DNA from 4 places in the Dyadobacter pollutisoli genome. Region 4 is predicted to be linked to each of the others. Evidence: riboswitches for the same ligand, from Rfam matches in the RefSeq annotation. Region 4 holds a riboswitch; each other region holds the start of a gene.

The links. A riboswitch is a leader RNA that binds a small molecule or an ion and turns the genes downstream of it on or off. The one in region 4 is predicted to bind cobalamin.
Region 1: another riboswitch for cobalamin. It lies ahead of ON006_RS26750 (TonB-dependent receptor plug domain-containing protein); the one in region 4 lies ahead of ON006_RS11945 (cytochrome c biogenesis protein CcdA).
Region 2: another riboswitch for cobalamin. It lies ahead of metE (5-methyltetrahydropteroyltriglutamate--homocysteine S-methyltransferase); the one in region 4 lies ahead of ON006_RS11945 (cytochrome c biogenesis protein CcdA).
Region 3: another riboswitch for cobalamin. It lies ahead of ON006_RS15145 (TonB-dependent receptor plug domain-containing protein); the one in region 4 lies ahead of ON006_RS11945 (cytochrome c biogenesis protein CcdA).

What each region holds. Positions count from the first base shown of each region.
Region 1 is NZ_CP112998.1:6,460,290-6,465,488, forward strand. Features, by position in the region: gene ON006_RS26745 (YncE family protein) at 1-696, opposite strand, end outside; gene ON006_RS26750 (TonB-dependent receptor plug domain-containing protein) at 708-2,690, opposite strand; cobalamin riboswitch at 2,699-2,896, opposite strand; gene ON006_RS26755 (DMT family transporter) at 2,959-3,873, shown strand; gene ON006_RS26760 (thioredoxin family protein) at 3,923-4,483, shown strand; gene ON006_RS26765 (hypothetical protein) at 4,491-4,703, shown strand; gene prfA (peptide chain release factor 1) at 4,700-5,199, opposite strand, start outside.
Region 2 is NZ_CP112998.1:7,525,295-7,530,493, reverse strand. Features, by position in the region: gene ON006_RS31370 (acyltransferase family protein) at 1-206, opposite strand, end outside; gene metE (5-methyltetrahydropteroyltriglutamate--homocysteine S-methyltransferase) at 511-2,832, opposite strand; cobalamin riboswitch at 3,036-3,264, opposite strand; gene ON006_RS31360 (6-phosphogluconolactonase) at 3,437-4,171, opposite strand; gene fumC (class II fumarate hydratase) at 4,328-5,199, shown strand, end outside.
Region 3 is NZ_CP112998.1:3,709,188-3,714,386, reverse strand. Features, by position in the region: gene ON006_RS15160 (hypothetical protein) at 1-3, opposite strand, end outside; gene ON006_RS15155 (hypothetical protein) at 144-632, shown strand; gene ON006_RS15150 (hypothetical protein) at 642-827, shown strand; gene ON006_RS15145 (TonB-dependent receptor plug domain-containing protein) at 856-3,060, opposite strand; cobalamin riboswitch at 3,169-3,354, opposite strand; gene ON006_RS15140 (MbcA/ParS/Xre antitoxin family protein) at 3,446-3,655, shown strand; gene ON006_RS15135 (hypothetical protein) at 3,881-4,279, opposite strand; gene ON006_RS15130 (hypothetical protein) at 4,276-4,785, opposite strand.
Region 4 is NZ_CP112998.1:2,878,999-2,884,197, reverse strand. Features, by position in the region: gene ON006_RS11955 (Gfo/Idh/MocA family protein) at 1-877, shown strand, start outside; gene ON006_RS11950 (beta-propeller fold lactonase family protein) at 893-2,044, shown strand; cobalamin riboswitch at 2,093-2,230, shown strand; gene ON006_RS11945 (cytochrome c biogenesis protein CcdA) at 2,446-3,072, shown strand; gene ON006_RS11940 (carboxypeptidase-like regulatory domain-containing protein) at 3,384-5,199, shown strand, end outside.

The DNA of each region.
Region 1 (5,199 bases), 3.6 Mb from region 4:
ACCAGTATTGACCCAAAGCTTTCCGTTGGCATCAATACCGATCGGGTTAGGTGCGATGTCCAAAGGAACAGACTTCTCAATAATGTTTGTCCCGGTGTTGATAACATACAGGTTCTTGTCGGTACCGAACGAAGTGGTTCCTACGAAAAGCTTTCCTGCATTGAAAACCATATTCTCAGGGCCGGCTGCAATATCAATTTTCCGGGTCACTTTGTTGGTGTTCAGGTCAATGACAGCGATGTAGCCCGTTTTGAAGGTATAGCTAGCATTGGTGCCCCAGCATGAAACGTAAGCGGTATTGTTGCTTCCGATCACAACTTCGCGGGGGTTTTCTATGTCCGGCGCGCCAATAGTCGCTTCCGATTTAAATGTATTGCTATTAATGATCTCAACCTTATCAAGGCCGGCAGCTGAATTATCAACCAGTATCAGACCTTTTTCGCCCACCGCGGCATAACCCTGTACGCCGCCTTTCAATGCAGTACCATTCACTTTGGAAAAAATATCAGCCTCCGAAACAGTTTGCTCTCTTACAAAGAAAGAAATAGCTCCATTGTTCTGTGAAAAATTACCTTCATTGATCACAAATACACCTTGTATATAATCGCCTTTTGGAGCTGGATCGCTTTGGTTACACGACCAGGCTAAAATAGATAAGGATGTTACTGCTACTAATCTGGTTAACTGTTTTTTCATTTTTGTTTTATTTATTGAAAGAATTTGGTCTTCGAATCGTAACTCATGGTCAAACTTAACGCAAAACTCCTTCCCGGCATCGCATTGTTTCTGACATTTAGGTAAAATGTATTGGTAATATTGTTGACCTGCCCCTGAAAACGCATTTTTATTTTATTCAAAGAAATTGTCGTTTCGGCCAGTAAGTTAGCCAAGGTGTAACCGTTCAGGAACTGCGAATTATCAAAAGTGCTGAACCGCTTGCTGATGGTCTGTACCTGGCCTGTGATCCTGGTATTTTTATATTGGATAAATGCATTCCCATTACCTGAATGCATCGGGACGAAAACCAGCTGCTTGCCGACAATGTCGACGGAATAAGCATCATAAGCTTTCTCCTGCGAGCTTTTGTTCAATGCATATCCCAAATTGATCCCGGATTTCCAGCTTTGAAAATGATTTCTCCATCCCAGTTGCAGTTCAATTCCCCGCGCCAGTACCTGCTGCAAATTCTCCACGTGATAACTTTTGGAAGGATTCCAGTAAGTCCAGTCCCTGACCCGGTTATGATAAGCGGTAAGTGAAGTGGTGAATGTTTGATTAATACCGGCGAGGTAGCTCTGTTCCAAGCCTATCTCCTTGTTCCAGCCACTTTCCGGTTTAATGTCCGGGTTGCCAAGTTCTTTCCAGTATCTTTCATTCAATGTGGGTACACGGTAGCTTCTTCCAACAGAACCCTTCATTTTTAAGCTGTAATTAATGTTCTGAAGAAGCTGATATTCAGTACCAACTGATGGTGTGAATGGTGGATTGAAACGCGTCATAAATGCCTGGCGCATATTGGCGGACACCAGCCAGTGAGGCGTAGCCTGCCAGCGTGTGAGGACATAGAGGTCACCCCGGTTTTCGGTAATGAGCGATTTTCCATAACCAGCCACTTGTGCCCGGTAATGGGTCCATTCGCCTCCGACCTTCATTTGAATGTTACTTCCCGACTTCCTTAAATCCCATTGAAAATCCTTCTCAACCCGGCTGGAAAACTTGTCTGCCACAGCATGGTCGAGCAAGGCATAGTCGCCTTTCGCATAGTCAATCACGTCCCGCACCCAGGCAGTTCTGAAAGTCAGATCTTTGATCCGGTAACGCAGCATTGTACGATAGGCCTCCGTCTGCGTAAGCTCCCTACCTGCCTGGTCATCAGGTGTGAGGGTTAACCGGTTAGACGTTAGCCACACATGTACGGATATTTCCTGGTCATTTTTGGATTGAAAAAACAGATCCTGAACGATACCTTTCTGTGAGCTTTCAGATGGTAGCAATGTATATTTTCTTCGCTCTGAATACGGGAAATCGTTATTCATCCGGCCGAAGTACAAATTGGTTTTCCCGGAAAAATTCCATTTGTCGTTTATGGCTGCTGCATACCGGCCTGTGTATTGCATTTGGTGATTACCGAAGCTTTCCTGCAGTCTGCCAAAGGATTGGTGCATACCTTCATGGATTGCATTACTATTCAATAAAATGCTGCCGCCGACTGCATCACTGCCTACTACGCTCGCAGATGAGCCATATTGAACAGACAATTGGTCAAAACCGGCAACAGGAATGGTGGAAAAGTCACTTTGGCCAAGTATCGGCGAATTAATGTTCAGCCCGTTCCATAACACTGCCGTATGATTAGCCGATGTTCCCCGAAAGGAAGCGGTGTTCAGCTGGCCGGGGCCGTAATTTTTAAATGCAATGGGTGTATAGAGTGAAAGCAGGTCGCTGATGTTGCCAAACCGGAATTGTGTCAATGTAGCAGAATCTATTTTCTGTATTTTGAGGCCGCTCATGAATCTCTCAGGAACAAATCCTTTCACAGTTACCGGTTCCAGTTGCACGCTATCTTTCTGTGCCAAAAGATTCTCCGAAAGAAAAATGCAAATGGATACAGTAACGGCCATGAAAAACCACCGGTCAATGATCACCTGGGCAAATGGATGAATTGGGCAAATATCCCTTTGTTTTTCCACCGAAAACAAAAGTTTAGAATCATTATGGCAGGTCTCCTGGCTCGTCTTTTGATCCCCGGCCTTCCCGTTTTACAGTGGCCACGAAGATTGGATCAATTGGAACAGACTTACAGTTGCGGGGACAGCTTCCGGTTTACCACGGAATTCCCTATTAAGCCTAATTGCTGCTGAGGCAGCGCTATGGCACCAAACGCCACAAAGATAAGCAATTGGAAGGACTTTCGACTGTGTAGGATATGCGCTATATTTGGGGCAAATCCGTTTGTTTTTGGCCGCTACTACTGACAACCTCCCTGCAACCGCTTCCTTTAAAGGCATTTATCTCATGCTGGGAGCGGCCTTTTTCTTTGCATTGACCTCCGCGATTTCTAAATGGCTGGGTAAGGAGTTTCACATTGTACAACTTGTGTTTTTTAGAAATATTGTCGGTGTAGTTTTCATCATTACCAGCGTATGGCGACGGCCGATGCGACAAGAAGGAGGTAAATTGGGACTGCTGATTTTCAGGGGAGTAGTTGGAACATTGTCGCTTTATATGCTTTTCTACGCAATTCAGACGCTGGGACTGGGCCGCGCTTCTACCTATCAGTATACCTATCCTATTTTTCTGGCTTTGTTTTCTTGGCTGTTGATCGGAGAAACGCTCAATTCCAAGGAATGGGCAGCTATATTTGTCGGTTTCACCGGGATACTCTTCGTCTTTCGTCCCGATCTGTCCATTTCCATGCGGGACAATGCACTGGGGCTGGGTAATGCGTTGCTCACCGCCATTTCATATCTGTCGATCCGTCAATTGGGTGTGGTGTACGATACCCGGGCGATTATTCTGTCCTTTATGCTGAGCGGGATCATCATGCCAATACTATCCATGTTGGTAGGGACTTACTACCCGATGGAACATCTTGATTTTTTGATAGGTACATTCAAATGGCCTGAAAATGTATGGCAGTGGCTGGGCTTTCTGGCGCTGGGATTAACCGCATTAATGGGCCAGAAAATGCTGACACAATCATTCACATTTGATAAAGCCGGAAGAGTGGCAGCCGTCGGTTATTCCAATATTCTTTTTTCAGTCCTGATCGGATTTTTGATGGGGGAATCCATTCCGTCGCTCTCGACGATTACCGGAATGATGCTGATAGTGATCGGAGGGATATTGGTTTCTTTTGCCAAAAGCAGATAAACAATTTTTTTATGCTGAAATTTGTTTCCCAAGAGAAATCAAAAAAATCATGAAACAATTCATAACTTCTTCACTTCTTGTTCTGACGCTGCTAGCGGTGTCTACCGGCTTCAAAGCAGACTCTGGCAATCGTCCGGCCGAAGGAATTCAGTGGCTGACCATTGAAGAAGCTTATGCGAAAATTCAGAAGGAGCCGCGGAAGGTACTAATTGATGTTTACACGGACTGGTGCGGATGGTGCAAAGTAATGGACCGGGAGACGTTCAAAAACAAAGCAGTAGTTGAGTACGTGAACAGAAAATTTTACGCGGTAAAGCTGGACGCAGAACAGAAAGAAGCCATTACATTGGGAGATAAAAAATTCAAATACCTGGCTGAGGGCGGAAGAGGGATTAATGAAATAGCATTGGCGCTCACCAATAATCAGCCCAGCTACCCCACGACCGTTTTCCTTGACGATCAATTCAATATGATCCAGCCACTGCCCGGCTATATGAAAGCCAAAGAATTTCACCAGGTGATCACATTCATCGGGGAAGATTATCACAAAAAAGAGGATTTCGACACCTACAAATCCAAGACTTATGCTGGGTTGTATCCCTCAAAATAACTAACCGATGAAAAGACCGGTGATTACAATGAACATTATCAAAGAGGACATTGGATACAGTGCCCATACTTTGATTCAGGGTAAGTTTATTGGAACAGAGGGAGACGATTTTGAAGATTTGAAAACGAATATTTTAGAAGTAGTCAATCTTTCGTTTAAGGATCAACATTTCACTTACCAGATGGAAGACATTGTTATTAAACGGGACTTAATAATCTAAACCGTTTCCCCCTCCTGCATCCGCTCTGCGTTTTCAGCGATTCTTAGTCTTTCGATAAATTCTCCGATATCGCCCTCCATAACAGCCGGAAGGTTATAAACCGTGTAACCAATGCGGTGATCGGTAATGCGGCTTTGTGGATAATTATAAGTACGGATTTTATCAGAACGGTCGCCACTTCCCACCATTGACTTGCGTTGCGAACTGATAGCATCGTTATGTTCCTTCAATTTGATCTCATAGAGTCTTGACCGTAAAACGCTTAGCGCACGGTCCTTGTTTTTGAGCTGAGAACGCTCGTCCTGGCAACTTACCACCAGTCCCGACGGAATGTGGGTCAGCCTCACCGCAGAATAAGTCGTGTTAACCGACTGTCCTCCCGCACCTGACGATTGGAAAGTATCCACACGCACGTCATTCATATTGATCTGCACATCCACTTCTTCCGCTTCCGGTAATACTGCTACTGATGCTGCCGATGTATGGATTCGGCCCT
Region 2 (5,199 bases), 3.0 Mb from region 4:
TCGACTTTATTCTCCAGTAAAATCCTCGTGATTAAAAAGCCACTCAGGACAAAAAACAATGTGACACCTAACGGGCCGTTTGCAATCATGTTAACACCCTGCCGGTCAGGTAGCCAATGAAACACTATAACCAAACCCACAGCGATCGCACGCAAACCATCCAGCTGGGGAAAATATACGTCTCGGAATTGAGCATTATTTGACATACAACAATTATCATTAGTCCACAAAAGTTCGGACTAATAATAATTGTGTTACCGTACAGTATCCCTAAGCGATTAGCATCCGGTAACTATGAGTTATCAAAGCGATTTAAAGGACGTCGATTACTAAAAACGCTGAGAGAAACTCAATGTCAATCGACTCTCTTTCTGCCAAGATGTAGTACCATTCCAGGTTATCACTGATAGTTATTTATTGTCACTAATGGTCATTGGTTGTCATTCATTGTCACTATTAGTCATTGATAGTGATGACCATAAATGACAATCCCCTGACCATTATGCCTACCTAGCCCTCAACAGTAACCGATTCGCGCAGCAAGCTAGCCGCGGAAATCATGTTTCGCAAAGCTGCTTCTGTCTCGGGCCACTTTCTGGTCTTTAATCCGCAGTCCGGATTTACCCATAAGTTTCTCGCTGGAATCACCTTCAATGCCTTTTCAAGGAGGTAAATCATTTCGTCGACCGTTGGTATTCGTGGTGAATGAATGTCGTAGACGCCCGGCCCGATTTCGTTCGGATAGTTGAACTCTGCAAATGCATTCAGCAGCTCCATTTGCGACCGGGAGGTTTCTATCGTAATCACGTCAGCATCCATTGCCGCGATGGAATCGATGATGTCATTAAACTCTGCATAGCACATATGCGTATGGATCTGGGTCTGATCGGCCACCCCGGCTGCGCTGAGGCGGAAAGCATCCACCGCCCAGGTCAGATACGTTTTCCAGGCGTGTTTTCTTAATGGTAACCCCTCGCGAATGGCTGGTTCGTCGATTTGTATTATTTTGATACCAGCCTTTTCCAGATCAACCACCTCGTCGCGGATCGCAAGCCCGATCTGAAAAGCGGTGTCCTTTCTCGGCTGATCGTCGCGGACAAACGACCATTGCAGAATAGTGACCGGTCCGGTCAACATTCCTTTAACCAGTTTTTCAGAATTAGCCTGTGCAAATGAAGACCATTTCACAGTCATAGGAGCAGGCCGCTCCACGTCACCATAAATAATGGGTGGCTTCACACAACGACTGCCATAGCTTTGTACCCACCCATTTTGCGTAAAAACAAAACCCGACAAGCTTTCGCCAAAATACTCCACCATATCATTCCGCTCAAACTCGCCATGCACCAGCACATCTATACCCAATTCTTCCTGCCAACGGAGCGAGCTGATAATTTCTTCCTTAATGCGGTTTTCGTAGACTTCCAATGTCAGCGTCCCTTTTTTCAGGTTGGCCCTCAGCTGCCTGACTTCATCCGTTTGCGGAAAAGAACCAATGGTAGTCGAAGGAAAGAGAGGCAGTTTCAATTTTTCCAGTTGAATGGCTTGTCGCACAGAGAACTGATTTAAACGCTCGAAATCCTCCTCTTTAATGGCCGCAGCACGCTTTTTAACCACTGGCTTATGGATCAGCAGAGAGTTTTTCCGGCTTCCAACAGCTTTCTGGTTTGCTATAAAATCCTCATCCGACGCCCAGTCTGTGCCAGCCAGCTTTGCAATGGTGGTCACTTCCTTCAATTTCTGTTTGGCAAAAGCCATCCAGTTTTTAACGTCTGGCGTCAGTACCTCTTCATTTTTTTCAAGATCCAGATCATACGGACTGTGCAGCAAGGAAGATGATGGTGCAACAAATACCCGATTTTCACCCAAAACTTTAACTGCTTCTGAGACAAAATCCAGCGACTTTTGATAGTCATTTTTCCAAATATTCCGCCCGTCGACGACGCCTAATGAAAGTATTTTAGACGAAGAAACGAATGCCGCATCTTCTAAAAGAGACTTGAAACTCTCAGCCCCTCTTGTCAAATCAATGTGCAGCGCGTCAATAGGTAAGCCGGTTGCGATCGGCAAGTTTTCTTCCAAGGCATCGAAAAACGTGGCTACCAGCACTTTCAGCTTCGGTAATGCTTCCCTGATCTGTGAGTATGCGCTTTGAAACGCTAGTTTTTCCTTTTCCGTAAGGTCCAGTACAAGGCCTGGCTCGTCCAGCTGTACCCATTCTGCTCCGCGGGCTGAAAGCTCTTTTAATACTGAAATATATATAGGTAGCAGATTATCCAGCAGATCAATTCTATCAAACCCTCCCTCTTTTTCTTTTCCCAAAAGAAGGTAGGTAACAGGCCCCACGAACACTGGCTTGGTCACAATGCCTTGGTGCAAGGCATCTTCAAATTCCAGCAAAACTTTATCCGAATACCGGCGAAATTTCTGGTTTTTGACAAATTCTGGAACGAGGTAGTGGTAGTTGGTGTCAAACCATTTGGTCATTTCCATTGCCTTAATGTCCAGCCCGTCGCGTTGAATTCCTCTGGCCATTGCAAAGTACAGGTCCAGCTCACGGTTGGATTTTCCGTCGATCAACTGATGATATCGCTCTGGAATGGCGCCAACCATTAACGAAGTGTCGAGAACGTGGTCATACAGCGAGAAATCGTTTGAAGGGATCAGATCAATGCCTGCCTCTTTTTGAGTTTGCCAGTTCTCACGGCGGATCTGCTGCGCTACTTTTTGAAGTGCCTCCCGGCTGATTTTGCCGGCCCAGAACTGCTCACTGGCTTTTTTGAGTTCGCGGTGGCTTCCCACACGCGGATAACCCAGGTTGTGTGATAACATTGCATTTGTGTTTAAAGAGTTAATAAAAACCCTGTGAAAACACCCTCCCATCCTGATGTAAATTGACTGGATACTGATCAGTACTTCATACCATAGCAGGATTTACATACATTGACAGATACCGAAAGGAACCAGACAATGCTGCTCACGCTGAAACAATATGTGGTAAATCAATGCGTGGCTACTCCCCTTTCGTGAGAGAATAGTCATTGAGAGTAATGGCAAGTCTCCTGGCTTGCATCATTCTGACCGCCCTTCTCGCTGTACCTGTGGTTTACAACAATGGGACACCAGGGTCAAAATTTGTCCATTTTAATGATTGGACTGATACTTACAGTAGCACGACTGCCCGTGATTTGCACACGGTTCCTTTTTGTTTTGCTAGTTTTGGATGAGGGGTCCAAAGCAAAAACCATTACCCCGATTGACGGGCGTTCACAAAGAACGTTTCAAATTTAAAGTGAAAATTTATCGGCTTTTCAACATGTAACCGATTTAAGTGAAGCCGTAAGAAATTAATAATGCTCTGCGATAAATTATCTTTTTTACCCAAAAATGTGCAGTTCAAAAAGTGATTTTTTCAACCCGATTTCTACCATTATCTTCACTTTTGAATCAATGAAGCAGCTTCTTCGTCGAGTATCAATTCTGCATTGAGATGATTCTGTAATGCGGTGGCAGGAAAGTCAGCGGTTACCGGGAACGCCAGCGCACGCTTGATCACTTCTGCCTTCGAGCTGCCTGAGGCCAGCAGAATAGCGGTTTTGGATTCAAGAATGTGTTTGATACCGACCGTTATTCCTCTGGTCAGGATGGTGGGTTTTTCAAAATATTTTTGCCCAACTTCCTTGGTCACGGTTTCCAGTTCTGAAATGTGGGCGTAAGTGTCCCACGGGGTTCCTGGCTCATTGAGGGCAAGGTGTCCATTCATTCCAACTCCCAAAACAATGAGGTCCAAACCGCCCAGACTCGCCACCACCTTGTTGACACGGTCGCATTCGGCCTGCGGATCAATAGCTTTCCCATCGAAAAAAACGATCTGATTGTCCCTTAATCCAATGGGTTTCAAAAAATCCTTGTCGAGCAGGTCCCGGCAGCTTCCGTTGTCATCGGCTCCCATTCCGATCCATTCGTCCAAGCCAATAAAAATACATTTGGAAAAATCGGCCATTCCCTTCTGATTCGCGGCCGCCAGTGTGTGGAACATGCCAAGCGGTGTACTTCCCGAAGGCAGGCAAATGACGGCATTGGGTTTATTGGCCAGTAAGGTCAGTACGCGATCTGCCGCAGCCAGGCTCATCGATTGGTAGTCCGGGTAAATACTGATTTTGGGAGTCATGTTTTGAAGTAATCTTAAACTGTAAAGGCGACAATCTAAACATTCTTTCCAGGTGGGTAAACATTTCTCTTTAAAAAACACCAAAAACTGCAAGCCCAACCCTAACTTTACCACCAAAATAAGCATTGTTCATTTACATTATCCTTATACCTTAAAATGGAATATCGTGTAGAAAAAGACACCATGGGCGAAGTGCAGGTACCTGCCCATGTATACTGGGGCGCTCAAACGCAACGCTCTATCCAGAACTTCCCTATTGCTCAGGATATTAATAAAATGCCAAAGGAAATTATCAAAGCCTTTGCATACTTAAAAAAAGCCGCTGCCATTACCAACTTTGAAGCGGGTATTTTACCAGAAGAAAAAAGCATCCTGATCGGTCAGGTTTGTGACGAGATCCTTACTGAGCAGCTCGATGATCAGTTTCCGCTGGTAGTGTGGCAAACGGGCTCCGGAACACAGTCTAATATGAACTGTAATGAGGTAATCGCCTACCGCGGACACGTTTTGCAAGGCGGTGACCTGGCAGACAAGACCAAATTTCTTCATCCCAATGATGACGTAAACAAGTCGCAGTCGTCCAATGATACTTACCCGACTGCTATGCACATTGCGGCATATAAAATCCTGGTGGATGTAACCATTCCGGGTATCATTAAACTGCGTGATACATTGAAAGCTAAATCTGAGGCTTTCAGAAATGTTGTTAAAATCGGCCGTACGCACTTCATGGATGCGACCCCATTGACATTGGGCCAGGAGTTTTCGGGATATGCCTCCCAGCTCGACCACGGTTTGCGTGCTATTTACAACACACTTGCTCACCTTTCTGAACTTGCTTTGGGGGGAACTGCCGTTGGAACAGGTATTAACACGCCAGAAGGTTATTCAGAAAATGTGGCACAACATATCGCTGCATTGACAGGTCTTCCTTTCATTACTGCTGAAAATAAATTTGAAGCATTGGCTGCACACGACGCCATTGTAGAAGCGCACGGCGCATTGAAAACAGTGGCTGTAAGTCTAAT
Region 3 (5,199 bases), 830 kb from region 4:
CATGATGGCGATTTTAAATCCCTGCAAAGATCACAAAAGGTGTCATTATAATGGCTTTTGGGGAGGAAAAATAATTGTGGGAGGTATGTATGGGAGTCTGCCGGTTCCTTGCTCATTTGCCTTTTCTTCTTAATTTCGGCTTCATGAATAAAGTATACACACTAACATCAGCTTTAACTTGCAATTCCTCCGGTCAGAAATACGATGCGATCGCGGCTCGTGCAACTGAGAAAGAACTAAAACAATCTGCAGACCTGTTTGATTTTGACTTTCTCGGCCTTTGTAAAGATTACATAGTTTACAAATTGTTCATCGATTATAAACCTGACGTCATTCAGGGCTTGGTGGGATTTCGTCCGACACCAGGAATTTTGGAATGCGCTAATATGGAGACAAGCCATTTTAACAAACGCGGCAAACCATTGTACAATGGAGCGGGAAAGGCGCTCGTCGCTTTATGCTGTAAGATATCACTCGATCATAGCATGGATGGATACATTTATTTTGATGCGAAAAATAAGCTCATTCCTTACTACGAACGAATGGGAGCCAAGTCAATGTTTGGAATAAGGATGGCAATCGAATCTGCTAGTGCCGAGAAATTAGTTGAATGCTACTTTAAAAATGCTTAATTTTAGTATATGGACACATTAATCAAAAAGACAAACGCGGACAACAATCATGACTTGGAAGACGAGTCTTATGATGGGCCAATGATGGTTTGGACTGGTGTACGTTCTGCCGAGGATGTTAAATTAATGAGTGACTGGGCTTCCAAGAGGAAGAAGGAACTCTCTAAAAAGGAAAGTCCTTCCAATAATAGCTAGAAGAAGCCTGTTCGGTTTTTCTTTTTTATTAAAACCTCACTTCATACCTCACAGCAATCGCCCGCCCCGGCAAATTATATCCTCTTTTTTCGTAATAATTTTCATCGGTCACATTGTTTATTTTCAGCGAAATCGAATGCTGATTACTTATTTTGAATGCCGCAGTTAAGTCAAATACCATATAGTTGGGGTATTCAATTTCAGGGTTGATAGGGTCGGTATAATCAATGTCGGTGCGGTTGCCGACGGTCCGGCCGGATAGTCGTACGCGCAGCCACTTTACATTGTCGTACTCAATGCCGTAGTTAAGGGTATTCCGTGCCACGTTTTGGATCCGGCGGGTCGTTTCCGATGCATCAGTCCCCACAATCACCTCCTTCGCTTTGAGTAAGGAAGTGCCATTCCAGAAGAATTTCAATGAATAACTACCATCACTAGCAGCTCCGAAATCGTAAGCTAATGCGGTTTCAATGCCGGAAATGTTCGCCTCGGCGGCATTGACAAACGTCGCGCGGGACACGATCACATCTTTATTAGGCAGAGGTTCATTAACTGTTCTGATAATCTTTGCGATGCGGTTGTGGACCTGTGTTGAGAAGTAGGTAACCCCCGCGGAAAAACCGGTTTTAGGGTTGTTAAATTCCAATCCCAAGTCCCAGCTCAGGCTGCTTTCGTTCTTCAAATCAGGATTGCCAGCCGTGACTGCAATACGTCCCTTGGCGTCGCGGATTTCGTTGTAACCCGCCACGCTATACGCATCAGTGGTCACAAATGCCCTGCCCACAGTCGCTTTCATCCGTAGGAAAGTTGTCAACGCATAGGTTATACCCAAACTAGGACTGGTAAATGGATTAGTCTTTTTCCCCGCTTTGTAAGTAGGTAGCAAAGCTGTTTCGCGCACATCAAAAGTAACGTTATCAAGCCGTACACCTGGCTGAACCGTTAGTTTTCCGAAATTCAGCAAAGCCTGGCCGTAGAAAGCAGAAGAAATAATCGCGTACTTGGGTTGGGTAGGCGCTCGCTCGGTGGTGTCGTTGGTCCATCGCCTGCTCATGGTGCTGGCATTGAGATAATCATAACCCAAGATCAACGAGTGCGCACCGATTTTCCAGACATCTTTTAACTGCACGCCGCTCCATGTATTGTGCCCACGCGCGGAGCGAAATGGTACAACCGGTTTTCCAGAGACATTGAGCGTATAATTAGCCGTATTTTCTTCCGAGGCAAAAACCTTGAAAGTCGGAGTATGATTGCCGATTTCGCCACTGAGAGAAACTTCCAGAGCAGCGCGGTCAATGTCTTTTTTACTGGCCTCGGTACTACCCGAAGCTATTTCACCAGGTGATTCAACATCTTTGGCCTGAAATTTCTCACCACGAATGTCCATACGCCAATGTTCGCTGAACCGATACCCAAGCCGTAAAGCACCGGAGTAATAATGAAGCTGAGTAAATGGTCTTTTCACGCCGTCATCAACGGTTTCGTCTACTTTTTCAATCGGTTGCGCGGTATAGTTCTTTTGGGCCGTGGTCGATCCGGTCAGGTCCCGCAGCCAGTTGTCTTTCCCGATCTTATAATCTTTTGACCTGTCAAAATAAGCAAATGAAAGGTCGTAGTCGAGGCGCTTGGTGAGGTTACCACCTGTATTCAGTCCGGCTTGCAATGTTTGAAAGCTGCCATATTCCAAAAAACCATTTCCCCGCGTATCACCTTTTGACTTTCTCGTGATGACATTGATCACGCCGCCCATCGCCTGCGATCCGTAGAGGGAAGAAGCCGGGCCCTTCAAAACTTCAATGCGTTCAACACCATTCAGATTGATCTGCGACAAATTCGTAGCACCGGCAGGACGGCCATCAACAAGCAGTAACGTTCTTTGATTAAGCCCCGAAAATTGTGGACGGAATCCCCTGATGCCGATTCCGGAAGACAGGTTAGGATACTGGATCACATCCACAGCCGCCAGTTTTCGTACAATATCCGTAAGGTCAGCAGCAGGTGTCATCTGAATATCCTCTCTGGTGATCAAGTCGAGCTTTTGAGCGATCGTTGCCTTCCTGGTTTCCGTACGTGCCGCCGTAATGACTACGGGGTCCAACACATTGCCGGTTGTGGTATCCGTCGTGATTTGTTGTGAATGAGCAATGAATGTTGCTGATGAGAATGCGAAAAGTAGAATGACATTGCGGCTTGAAAGCCAGCGAAAACGTGTTTTGGTAACGTAATGGAGCATTTGTAAGTCCTCGTAAATTTTAAAATAAACTTACGGGAGAATGCAGGGGAAGGCAATGACCACGATGCAGCCTGCCAGATTCCTCTTGCCTTTCTTCCCGAAAGCAAAACCGGAGATTTTCAACTGGCAGGTCTTCTGACTTGTTCAATTTTGGCGCCTTCCCGGGTTAAATCCCAGTGACATGGATGCCAAAACTTTTAAAATGAACTTACAGCAGCGGGTACTGTCCCGGATTCTCACCGGATTCCCTTTTAATCGCCCCAAATGGAGCAAACCAACGAAAGCGCAAAGCTAGTTTATTTTGTGAGAGAGGGAAAGCAAATTCTTTTGGTGAACAAAAATCAGGACTCCATTAGTGGATAATTTATCAGTATTTTTGAGTCAAATGTCAACATCTTCATTATCCATCGAAATTGCCAATACGATCGCGAAAGGACTATCTGTTTTCGGAAATGTCAATGCACTTAATCGCTGGCTGCAAAAGGGAAACAAGGCACTTAATAATCAAAAACCATTTGATCTGATGAATACGCCAACCGAACTTAAACTGATCAATCAGATCCTCGGGCGAATTGAAGAAGGGGTTTATTCTTAACTTGTGGCAAGAGCAGGTTTCTCACGGTGATGGACTAATCGTTCACGTCGATGATCCGAAACTACCTCCTGATCTGTTCGTATTGACCATTGAAATATTGACGTACGGGCTGTATAAGTTCTCTGAGGGTACTCCTAAGGAATTAAATTGGAGAGAGAGGAGTTCGAGAAGGTAATGCTTGCCTATCTACAGGTGAAGTTTAATTAATCATTAGATAGGCAGGGTTCAACATTTTAGCCCTACACCGTTCAAATATAATTTAAATTTTCTTAGTGCTTCTTGGCAAATTATATAGTCTGCTTTTTTTAAAGCTTGAAATGTATCAAAATCTGTAATACCCTCATATCTAGCAGTTTGGGAGGTTCTGTATAGGAGATGATATAACTCCCAGGCTCCCTTAGATAGCCTTAATACATTATCTCGATTCGGATTTGCATTCTTATTTATATCGAAATGGGTTTCTCCAATATCTCTACTAAGTTGTGATGATCTAGCTTTTAGAAGGTGTAATGCCACATAAAAAAGTACCGTTACCTTCCAATCAAAAAATTGTTCAGAAAATTCTTTCTCAATATTAGCACAAAAATTCTCATTGTGTGTGGCCTGCTCTAAATGTTCCGTCATTCTTTATCGCTTAGATCTAATTTTTCTTTATAGGAAATACGATCCGCTAATTGATCGGGAACAAATTGGAAATGAACCGGAAACTTTAAAGTAGGCTCTATCTGATCGTAAATTTCATAGAAATTTAGGATCGCAATTCTAGATTCGAGAGAGTCTTCGTTTAGAATAATTGAATAGTTAAGATCTTCTCGTTGAGTTTTGTCCAGATAAGCAGAGCTTATCAGCTCGCGATTACTCCTCAAGAAATGCTTGACAAACACATTTAGTAAATCCTTAAGTTGAGAGTCTAGATTATTGGACATCTTAACTAAGCCACCAAACGGATCATCCAGTCTTTGTTCGATGTACTTAACCAAGTCGGTTTTTTCGCCGATTTTGTGAAGCTCGTAGCTTCTATCAGCCTCATCCTTCATCTCTTCAAGTTGAGTTTGAAGGAGATATAAAATAGATGTTAATTTTTTGTCAGTTGTTTCTGCTTTTGATGCAGGTATGGGTTCGTTTTTCATATTTCAGACGCGGTAGTAAGTTGGGGATATTATGGAGAGGGTAATGGGAATACGTCTGGTATTAACTGATGTTATTTTTAAGACAAATCCAAGTTTAAGTGATAAAATATTTTATTTTTAAACAATTTATACCTGTAAAACTAACGCTATCGCAAAGATAAATTTGTAGGATGATTGAAGTTTATTTTTCATTTCCCTGAGAAAATGACCCAACGCGTTTTTTCAAAACCACAGGAGACCGAATTTTCAGACAACCCGCCCACATTGGAATCAAGGCAAGAAGTGCTGTCATGCCTCAGGAATATAATTTCATTCTAAATCCGTTGTTTCCCAGATACTACGATCTGGTTCAGGTAACCAACCTCGAAGATTATAAAAGAGATCAAAGGTTATAGTTTGAAATATCTTTTACCT
Region 4 (5,199 bases):
ATGCCGTGCTATGGTTGCTGCGCAGAAGAAATCGGGCCGGGTGGTGCAGGTAGGGCAGTGGCAACGGAGCCAGAAACACTTTCGGGATGCGATGGATTTCGTGCATTCGGGTAAGCTGGGTAAGATACGGCTGGTGAAAGTATGGTCGTATTTTAGCTGGGTAACACCTATTTCCAAGCTGCCTGATGGTACTCCGCCAGCCGGGGTTGACTACAATATGTGGCTGGGGCCAGCTCCTAAAAGACCTTTTAACCCAAACCGTTTTCATTTCAATTTTCGCTGGTTCTGGGATTATGCCGGCGGGCTGATGACTGACTGGGGCGTTCATTTGCTGGATTATGCGCTGCTGGGAATGAAAGCCGAAATTCCGAACAGCATTATGGCGGCGGGAGGTAAGTTCGCGAATCCTGATTCCGGCGCAGAAACGCCTGATACGTTGACTACTGTATATGAATTCGGCGATTTCAACATTCAATGGGAGCACGCCATTGGCATTGACGATGGGCCATATAACCGCCAGCACGGGATCGCTTTCATTGGCAATAATGGCACACTTGTCCTCGACCGGAATGGATGGGAGGTGATACCGGAAGGTAAAAAAATGGAGGCGGTGGCACTGCAGAAATCGTCGGACAATGGGCTGGACCTGCATGCGAAAAATTTCATCGAAGTGGTCCGTTCCCGGAAATTGGAGGACTTGCACGCGCCGGTCCAGGTGGGGGCTGACATTGCTATTTTTTCGCAGATGGGAAATATTGCTTTCCGTACCGGCAAAAAATTGTATTGGGACAAACAAAAAGGCTTGTTCACCGATGCTGCGGCCAACAAATTCATTGCCAAAGAATACCATAACGGTTATAAAATACCTTCTGTTTAAATGACTAATCCCATCATGAAAGCCAGACTGTTTACATTATTCTGCGGCCTGATCCTGCTCTCTTCGAATGTACATTCGCAAACATTAGCGAAGACGGTAGTGGCAGATAAGCGTCCAAAAACCGATAGAAAAGCTGTTGAAAAACGATACCTGTACGTAGCCACGCCCGGCATCCGCGACTACCTCGGGTATGGTGGGCACGGGCTGCTGGTTTTTGATATGAACGACAATCATCGTTTTGTCAAAAGGATCACTACCAATGGATTGCACCCCAACGGCAAGCCGTCCAATGTGAAAGGCATCGCGGTCAGCATTCCGCTCAACAGCATTTATATCAGTACGATAGAAGGCTTGCAGCGCATTGACCTGACGAGTGAAAAGGTGATATGGGAAAAGACTTATGAGGGAGGATGCGACCGGATGTCGATTTCGCCGGACGGGCAAACCATGTACCTGCCGTCACTGGAAAAGGGTTTCTGGAATGTAGTCGATTGCAAAACCGGGGACATTATGAAGAAGATCAATGTCCATAAAAGGGCGCATAATACCATTTACGGGCCGTCCGGGAATTTTGTTTACATGGGCGATATTGCCAGTCCGTGGCTGCATGTGGCAGATCCCAAGACTCATACGCTGGCAGGGAAAGTTGGGGTTTTTGCCAATAACATCAGGCCATTCACGATCAATGCGAAGGAAACGATGGTGTATGTGACGGTGGATAGTCTGCTCGGTTTTGAGGTAGGGGATTTGAAAAAAGGCACTAAAATCGCGCATGTAGCCGTGGAAGGATGGGAAATGGGCCCCGTGCGTCGCCACGGAAATCCCAGTCACGGAATTGGTCTTACGCCTGACGAAAAAGAGCTTTGGGTTTGTGATGGGCATAATATGCGGTTGCACGTATTTAAAGCGACGGCACCTTACCAGCAACTGACGACCATTCCGGTGCAGGATATGCCCGGCTGGGTCACATTCAGCATGGACGGGAAATACGCGTATCCGTCGAGCGGGGAGGTGATAGAGGTGAAGACCCGCAAGATTATTTCTACATTGAAAGACGAGTTCAATAATAGTGTGGCCAGTGAAAAAATGGCCGAAGTGCAGTACAGCGGCAACCGGGCTGTGCGTGCGGGCGACCAGTTTGGGATCGGAAGAGCAGGCCAGGATTAATATGTTAATGTAAAAAAGCTTACTTTGCGCACTTAAAGTTCTTTGTCTTGCTTCTCCACAAAAATTGGTTCACGTCCACGATGTGAAAAATAGGGAACCGTGTTAAATTCACGGACTGTCGCGCAACTGTGAGTAACGATGATAAAACGTTACAAGTCAGATACCTGCCATTTTTTGTTTGATGATGCTTTCGCGTAAAAAAGCTAGTCAGGTCCGGATCATTTTCTGCATATCCTGTCAAGGATATTTGTGCGTCTTTGCGCGATGCTAATGCATAATTTCTCTTCTTTTCCTGTCTGATTTATTTCCGCCGCATGATCGGCAGCCTCTGAGCTTTTAACTTCTTTTAATTCATTTTGGATTACGGGAATGCTAAAAATTCTAAATCATATTTACAGGAAATGTTAAATTACTTATTGATTGATTCTCTTCTTTTGGGTGTACAGCATTCATTTGAACCCGACCACATGGCTGCTGTGTCTGTACTGGCTACCGGCAAAAATCAAAAACCGGCGGATCGTTTAAAACTAATCTGGCGCTCGTCCCACTGGGCACTGGGGCATTCATTTACATTGATTCTTTTTGCCTGCCTGGTTTTATTATTAAAATCCACCATTTCCTTAGATATAGCCGAGAAAGTAGAGCTGATTATCGGGCCCTTGATGATATGGCTTGGTGTACTTGCACTACGGCGAAATTTTCACAAAATAAATGTGGTAAAAGAACCATTGAATGCTAAAAAAGTAAGCCGATCATTTTGGGTAGGAATGGTGCATGGACTGGCCGGAACTGGCGGCGCATGTGCAGTTGCATTGACGCTCGCGGCGAGTGATGCATATACAGCAGTTTGGATTATCATACTTCAAAGTGCCGGAATTATTTTATCAATGTCCGCCTACGGATATTTCTTCGCATTTTCAATCAACAAATTTGCTGCTAAAAAAGAATCGGTGCTGAGAGCTATTAATTATATCGTTGGTTTTTTATCCATTACAATCGGAACAATCACATTATTGGAAGCATTTTAGATTTCGTTTTTGTAAAATCTATTTATTAATATGAACAAATCATATTAATAAATTTCACGGAATAAATATCCGCATACTTACTTTTTGTACAACAACTATCTGCCAATAAATCAAGTAGTTATACTTACTCATTTCAGTATAACTACTCTGTGATTTAATGTTGGTAGCAAGCTACATTTACTCAATATTTTATTGCTCCTGCAAGTCATCGCCACTACTTCTCATTTTTATTGACCAATACAAGATTTCCATTTTGTAGTTAGTACGCAGTCCAATTTCTATTCCGTATCGATAATTAACCTTTTATTACCATGAAAAAGATTTATGCTTTTGCGTTAATTTCTATGGGCATTATTGCCTTGCTGCAATTGGAGTCGTGTTTTAAGCCAACGCCGAACGGCCCGATAGCAGGACTTATAACAGGATATGTCTTTACGGAAGTTAGAATAAAAGACCAATCTGTTAAAAAAGTATTCTTACCGGATGTAATTGTCACTATTAAAAATACTTCCGGTAGTACAGTTGCAATTGACACTACGGAATTGGATGGTGGTTACCGCACGAAAGATCTTCAACCTGGTGATTACACGATTAATCTTTCTAAACAAGGATTTATCAATCAGAGTTATAAAACAACTGTTGAAAAAGCGACCAATCATCCGGGACAATTGAGAATTAGTTTTCGTGAGAATAATTACATTTTCGGTACCGTAAAATTAGCTGATGGTTTTCCTGCTATTTTTAAAAATGAAGTATTTGGGATTAGTTTTTTTACAACCGTTTTTGTTGATCTTGATAAAATAAAAAGTGCAGTAAGGTGTAATACTTCCGGAGAATTTATTTTAACAGGAGTACCACCAAAGGCAAGGTTTTCCATTACGGCTACTTGCCAGCGGGCAGTGGTCAATCAGACGGTACAGGCTAATGGTCAGGTGTATGACTTGGTTTTTAAAAATACAAAACCTGCTATTAAATACATTGTAGCATTCAATGAGAGTGGTAAGGCAGTGCTGCGCACTTTGCCTTCGACCAAACTGAAAGTTGTAGCAAATACATTGGACAAGGAAGGGCAAACCCTTACCTATATGTGGCTTCCCGGCGGAGATTATCCGGGCTCAACGTTTTCAAATAATGCTGAGGCGACATGGCAATTAACGGCCGTGAAAGCAAAAAACCTGCTGACATTACTAGTACTCGATGATTTTGGAGGGGCCGCATTTACCTCTTATTCAATTGATGACAACGACGGAAAAGTCGCATTTTCGGGTGTGGCGCTCAACATCGACGGGAGCGGGAAGATCCCCGGTGCTGTGATCACGATTAATGGGCAACAGGTGGCGGCAACTGACAGCAAAGGGCATTTCAGTGTGCGGGTCGATGAGGCGGAAAACAACCGCTATGTGCTCAATGTCGAGAAACCGGGATTCATGCTCAGTTCGACGATTTTCCAAAAAGAGGCTTTTGAACAAACATATAAATTGGTTAGCGCCACGGTGAAGGAATTTGATCCGGGAAATGACATTGTTTTGACGGAGGAAGAAGACAAATTCACCAGATTTGTCACTTTTGACAAAGAACAAAAACGACGCTCCCGACCAGCGGCGACCATCAAAATACCTGCCGGGAGTATTACAGACAGCAACGGCAATAAGGTATTATCAGCAGTGAATGTTCAGCTTCGTACCATTGACCTGTACAATTCGCAGGGATTAATGCCGGGAGATTATGCGGCTGTGGAAAATGGATCGGACAAAACATTGGTGAGTTTCGGGGCCATTGACGTACAAATACGAGATAAGGCAAACCCCACAAAAAGGTACAACATCAGCCCAACCGCCCTTGCGGACATTAATGTGCCTATTTCATCAGATATTCAAAGTGCTGCTCCGGCCAATATCGGGCTTTGGGACTATAACGAGAAGAGTGGGATCTGGGAGAAGATTACGACGGTCAATAAAAGCGGTGACAAATACGTAGGCACTACCAACAAGTTTTCGTCGATCAATACGGATGTCGCCATTACCGGAGGAACTTGCATTTATCTGCAAGACAATCTGAACAACCCGATTTTTCCGGGTGGAGATTGTGACGTAACCATTACGATCCCGACAGCCGGTGCGCCGAAAA